2 regions of the Bacillus salitolerans genome follow, and region 2 is predicted to be linked to the other one. Evidence: riboswitches for the same ligand, from Rfam matches in the RefSeq annotation. Region 2 holds a riboswitch; the other holds the start of a gene.
The links. A riboswitch is a leader RNA that binds a small molecule or an ion and turns the genes downstream of it on or off. The one in region 2 is predicted to bind lysine.

Region 1: linked by a shared signal. The riboswitch ahead of ACFSCX_RS05290 (aspartate kinase) and the one ahead of ACFSCX_RS14720 (transporter substrate-binding domain-containing protein) in region 2 are both predicted to bind lysine.

Annotation. Positions count from the first base shown of each region.
Region 1 covers NZ_JBHUEM010000004.1:33,895-37,307, reverse strand. Annotated here, with positions in the region: gene ACFSCX_RS05295 (YslB family protein) at 1-305, shown strand, start outside; gene ACFSCX_RS05290 (aspartate kinase) at 593-1,825, opposite strand; lysine riboswitch at 2,035-2,217, opposite strand; gene uvrC (excinuclease ABC subunit UvrC) at 2,290-3,413, opposite strand, start outside.
Region 2 covers NZ_JBHUEM010000024.1:2,290-5,702, forward strand. Annotated here, with positions in the region: gene ACFSCX_RS14710 (amino acid ABC transporter ATP-binding protein) at 1-61, opposite strand, end outside; gene ACFSCX_RS14715 (amino acid ABC transporter permease) at 78-839, opposite strand; gene ACFSCX_RS14720 (transporter substrate-binding domain-containing protein) at 918-1,736, opposite strand; lysine riboswitch at 1,881-2,064, opposite strand; gene ACFSCX_RS14725 (cytochrome c oxidase assembly protein) at 2,223-3,044, opposite strand; gene ACFSCX_RS14730 (DUF2243 domain-containing protein) at 3,041-3,413, opposite strand, start outside.

The DNA.
Region 1 (3,413 bases), on a different contig from region 2:
TTGCTAGAAAATACCCTCTTTCGAAGGGCGAAGAAATTATTCAATTTTTCGAGCAAATGGGATGGGGCACGCTTTCCGTTGTTTCAGAAAAAAAGAATCACTTAGAATTTGAATTAACAAGTGAGTTTATTGCTGCAAGAAATAAATCTCGAAAGCCTGCTAGCTATCAACTTGAAAGTGGATTTCTCGCCCAACAATATGAACAAATGAAGAACGTAATTGCTGAGGCATATGAAGATCAAAAGAAACGATCCAACAAAGTATTTATTACTGTAAAATGGGATCATAAGGATTCCATTGAATAATTCAGAACAAAAGGCTCAGGGCGCCCCGTTTAGCCTAAGAAGGTGCAAATGTTCTGTCATGAAAAAAAGGGTGGTTTTCCCTTTTATTCATGACAGGTTATTTGACCAAGGAAAAAGTGATTTTTCTTTCTCCTCGAGTAGGATGAAATGGCAAAGATCGTCGCGATTTCATCTTGGCTGGGTGCTGGAGCTAGATTCCAAGACACTTTCCCATTCTCTTCCTTAAAAACTTTTATATTATCTTAATTATTCAAAAAAAGGTCTGTTAACATCAGACCTTTACCTCTTTATACAGTTTGCTCTACTTCGCTCCCTAATTCAAATGCAGTATGCAAAGCATCCACTGCTTTAACCATCTTAGCTTCTTCAACTACTGTCGAAACTTTTATTTCTGATGTACTAACCATCTTTACTTGAATATCATTACTTGCTAATACATCAAACATTTCAGCTGCCACACCTGGATTTGAAATCATTCCTGATCCAACGATTGACACCTTTGCTAAACCACTTTCATGCTCAATGGACTGGAAGTTAAGAACAGACTGGTTTAGGTCAAGAGCCATAAGTGTTTCTTCTAAGTCTGATGATTTAATTGAAAAAGAAATGTTTGTAACATCTTGATTAGTCATACTTTGAATAATGATATCTACATTGATTCCATTTTTGGCTAAAGTTGTAAAGATCGTTGATAGTGTATTTAATCCGTTTGGAAGACCTACAACGGTCACTCTTGTTACTTCTTTTTCAAATGCAATACCTCTTACGACTAAATTATTCTCCACCGATACTTCCTCCTCAATTCTTGTCCCTGCTTCAAATTCCATACTTGAGCGTACCTCTAGTGCTACAGAATAGTTTTTGGCGAATTCAACTGCTCTTGGATGTAACACACCTGCTCCTAAGTTAGCTAGCTCTAACATCTCATCATATGAAACAGAATGCAGTTTTCTAGCCTCTTTTACATAACGTGGATCAGTTGTATATACACCTGTTACATCGGTAAAAATATCACACTTCTCCGCTTTTAAGGCTGCAGCAAGAGCTACTGCTGTTGTATCTGATCCACCTCTACCTAAAGTAGTAATTTCTCTATCTTCCGTAATCCCCTGAAACCCTGCAACAATGACAATTTTCCCCTCATTTAGCAGTCTTGAGATATTCTCTGTCTCAATAGCCTTTATTCTGGCATTTCCATGAATAGGCTCCGTTTCAATTCCAGCTTGCCAGCCTGTAAGTGAGACGGCATCAAATCCCTTGGACTGCAGAGCAATAGAAAGTAATGAAATTGTCACTTGCTCTCCAGTTGTTAATAGCATATCCATTTCTCGCTTACTTGGATTTTTCGACAGTTGATTAGCAAGGTTTACAAGTTCATCCGTTGATTTTCCCATTGCAGAAACTACGACTACAACTTGATTTCCATTAGAAATCGTCTCTATCACTCGGTTTGCTACATTTTGAATTCTTTCAATAGAACCAACTGAGGTTCCGCCAAATTTTTGTACAATAATAGCCACAGTATTCCACCCTTTACCTTTTACTTCTATTACTTATTTTCCCTACTACTTGCTTTTATTATTTAGAAATACAATGGTTGCGCTCATACACTCTAACGAAGCGTTTATCCTATTCCCATAGTTTTTAGAATAAAAAATCTAAAAAACAAATAAAAAAAGCAATGAGAGAGCTCTCATTGCTAGAACGTGTAATCGAATAACGCCGCCCAGTGTGAGATAGCTCTCCAAACAGATTACCTGTTTGACAGTCCTACATTTATTCAATGCAAAACCAGCAAATGAAATGATGAGATTTCGTTCGCTTCGGCGACAGCTCCCCTTTTTGTAACCATCATTAGAGCTCATTCCTCTTTAGATTACATACTTTTGAAGTTCGCACCTCTACCTTCACTTCAGTATTTATGAAGTGTATATGAAATTATAGTCCATTCTATCAAAAAAATGATATATTGACAACTTCCTTCTTACTCTTCTAATAATTTTGAATAGAGTAGCTCGGCCGTAGTCTTTGGTAAACCAGCCTCAATAAACTCATCAAGTGAAGCATCCTTCATTTTTTTAACTGAACCAAATGCTTTTAGTAGCTGTTTTTTTCTCTTTTCACCAATACCTGGTATATCATCAAGAATCGACTGGAAAACACTTTTACTTCTAAGCTGTCTATGAAAACTAATAGCAAAGCGGTGAACCTCATCTTGTATTCTCTGAAGAAGATAGAATTCCTGGCTATTCCTTTCTAATTCAATTATTTTTGGAGGGCTACCAATTAACAATTCCGATGTTCTGTGCTTTTCATCTTTAACTAGTCCTGCGATTGGAATCGTTAGCCCTAGTTCATTTTCTAACACGTCTTGCGCCGCAGCTAAATGGCCCTTTCCACCATCAATAATAATCAAATCAGGTAATGGTAAATGATCCTTTAATATTCTCGTATATCTTCTTCTAACAACCTCTCGCATGGATGCATAATCATCAGGGCCTTCTACACTCTTAATTTTATATTTTCGGTATTCCTTCTTATCAGGCTTCCCGTCTATAAATACAACCATGGCGGATACAGGATTTGTCCCTTGTATATTTGAATTATCAAATGCTTCAATTCGGTAAGGAGTATGAATGTTCATTTGGTTGCCCAAATTTTCTACAGCCTTAATTGTTCTTTCTTCATCTCTTTCAATGAGAGAGAATTTCTCATTCAAAGCAATATAAGCATTTTTACTCGCTAGTGCTACTAAGTCTTTTTTCTTCCCTTTTTTCGGCTGATGAATTGTCACTTCAAGTAATTGTTCGGCTAATTCTAGGTCAATACCATCAGGTAATAGAATCTCCTTTGGCTTAAAATGATGACTTTCCTGATAGAACTGTCCTAAGTACGTAAGGAACTCTTCATGTGGATCGGCATAGATAGGGAACATAGAAACATCCCTTTCAATCAGCTTGCCTTGTCTAATAAAGAAAACTTGCACACACATCCAACCCTTATTATAGGAAAAACCGAAAACATCCCTGTCCACAAAATCTGTCATCATCATCTTTTGTTTTTCCATCGTTGCTTCTATATGTGCTATTTGATCACGATACTCTTTTG
Region 2 (3,413 bases):
TTAACACTTCATGTGCACCGAAGGATTTGCTTAAATGCTTGATATCAATTATCTTTTCCAACTCACCGTCTCCTCCTCTACATTTTAATATTCGTATAGCCTTCTGCTGGATTCATAACCGGTGCTGCTGGTGTTTTCATGTAATTGTCTGGACCATCTAATCGTCGTTCGAAGTAACGTAAGATTAACGTGACTGTGAAGGTTAAGACAAAGTAAATCGCACAAGCAACGGTGAATGATTCAAAGTATCTGAAGTTGTTCCCGGCAATTGATTTCGTTTGAAAGTAAAGTTCTGTAACGGAGATTACGTTTAGTACAGATGTATCTTTAATATTAATAATAAAATGATTCCCAGTGGCTGGTAAGATATTTCGAATTACCTGTGGTAACACGACATTCCACATCGTTTGAAAATGGTTCATTCCGATTGCTTGAGATGCTTCAAATTGTCCTTTATCAATAGAAACAATTCCTCCGCGGACAATTTCTGCCATATATGCACCTGTATTAATTGAAACGATTAAGATAGCTGCCACTATCCGATCCATATCAAGTCCAAATGCTAAGGCAGCTCCATAAAAAATAACCATAGCTTGTACAATCATTGGTGTTCCGCGGAACACTTCTATATAAACGGATAAAATGGTGTTGATTCCTTTAAATAATGTTCTTTTCGCCCCACGCTCAGGCATTGGAATTGTGCGTATCACGCCAATTAATAAACCAATGATGGCACCAAATATCGTCCCTATCAAGGAAATTAAGAGTGTCACACCAGCTCCACGAAGAAACATCGGCCAGTTTTCAACTAGAATTCTTACTACCCACTCGAAGCTCATCTTTTTCCTCCTCCTTACAAAAATTATGAAACCGACCACATTCAAACTGCAGCCGGTTTCATATGTTTTCGTCGAATTTTATTCTGCTGCTGGTTGATTTTGAATTGCAGCATCCATGATGCTAATGCGGTCTTCTTCTGAAATACCCGCTAAAACTTCATTAATCTTCTCAGTCAATTCGCTTCCCTTTTCTAATCCTACTGCGATTGCAGTATCATCTTCTGATGTTTCAAATCCTTCTGTGAATGATACCATTACAAAGTTATCGTTAGCAGCAGAAGCACTTACACCTTCTGGACGTTCTGATACATATCCATCAATGACACCTGATTCAAGTGCTACTCTCATTGCCGGGAAGTTATCCATTGCAGGTTCTTTTGATACACCTTCAATTTGGTCAATCACAGAGTAATGGAATGTATTTAATTGTGCTGTAATCTTAGCACCACTGAAGTCTTGAATCGATGTAGCATTTTCAAATTGGCTACCCTTTTTCACAACGATGACTAAATCTGATTTATAGTAGTTGTCAGAGAAATCAATTGTCTCTTTACGTTCTGCTGTTGGAGACATCCCTGCGATAATTGCGTCAATTTTACCAGAAGTTAGAGCTGGCACTAATCCGTCCCATTCTGTTTTTACAATCACTAATTCTTTTCCTAAACCTTCAGCAATCTTTTTTGCGATTTCAACATCGTATCCACCTGCATACTCAGAGCTTCCTTCAATTTTCACTCCACCGTTTGAATCATCCATTTGTGTCCAGTTAAATGGAGCATATCCCGCTTCCAGTCCAACCTTAAATGTGTTGTCATCCTCTCCACTTGTTCCGCACCCTACTAATAGAATCATTGTAGATAATGCAAGTGCTAAAAATAATGATAATTTCTTTCTCATTGTTCATCTCTCCCCTTTTTCCTATTGAATTGCCAATCAGGCAACCTGATACTGATAGTTTTTTAAAAATTTCACAACAAAAAACGACCTGAGATGAACTCAGGTCGCAGTATACATAGTCGCCCGTAATTCCTCATCTTTCCCAATTGAGATAGCACACCTCAGATAAACAGGGACGTTTATCTAAGACAGTCCTGCAGTTCTTAACTGCAGACCCAGCTTGTAAAAGTGAGGCTATTACAAGCTTCGGCGACATTTCCTTCTCCTTAGGATCATAGCTTCTCAAGCTCCGCTAAGGACTGTTAAATCTCGCACCTCTACCCCACTGAAAAGTGAGGTTATATTCAATTAATACCTAAATCCTACAACAGCATTCGTTATCTGTCAATGACAACTGGCCACCCATACATAAATTACCACTTTAGCTTACTGATATATTTTTCGAATTTTACTCGTTTCCTTACCCTAGAACTCTACAAGTTTATCTTACTTTGAATCAAACACCATAACCATTTCAGGCTTCGGTTGTCCATTACGTCGATACCATTGCATAAAAATAAGAACTAGTAGAATCCCATCGATGAGGTCTCCACCATAGTACATAATCATAGCCCCTTGTTCAGCATCTTTCAGAGGCACCCCATATGGAGGATTTGAGTATAGGTATTTTGACAAAATTCCATGCGCAGCTAATGCTAGTATGAAAACAATCGATCGATACAAGACAGAAAATCGGTGTATGACTGGATCCATATATACCATTGAAATCGTAAATACATAACCAGCTATAAATACATGTAGATGAATAAAAAAATACAAAACGCTATTGTTATGCATGAGCAAATACAAGTCCGTCGTATATAGTACCCATAGACCACCAATATTAAGTAAAGTCGCAACTATCGGATGGGTAATCAATCGAACTTGCCAACATTTTAACAAAAATGCAATTTTTCTTGCGACAGAAACGTGCACACTTTTAAATAATAAGGTCATCGGACTAGACATTGCCATGAGTAATGGAGCAAACATACCGAGAAATAAATGACCTATCATATGAACCTTGAAATCATAATGAGCTTGAGTTGCAAAAGGTCCCATAACTGTAAAAAGCACGAGGCATGAACCAAGTCCCCATAGAATTAATTTGTAAAGAGGCCACCTTTTATGTTTCCTGTACAAACGGAACACCGCAAAACCATATAAGATGATTCCAAGCATGAATAAAGTGGCCAAAAGAGATTGAGATAGGATAGGATTCCCATAGTGAACATTTTCTCCATGATGTATATGATTCAAGACATTCATTTGGCAACTCCTTCTGCCGTCTTTTCAACTGAAGTTCTCCGTTTCCATAGAAACAAACCCATAACAATCATTACGATGGCAATAATGTTCCATACCCAATCGTATATGTATACATTTTCTACATATCGAATTTGATGTAATCTCATTAATTTATGCTGAACGGTTCCATCATACAGCTGAAATCCACCAGCTCCTACTAGTACACCACCCCACCATTTTGTGAGCAATAATGCGTTTTCCCTCCTTAAATCAGCAAACATAAACAAGCTACCAATGGTTGCAAACCAACTGAACGCGTGAAACAACCCATCCGATATAAGTCCAATATCTGTCGTCGATTTATCATAAAAGTGATGCCAATGTAAAAGT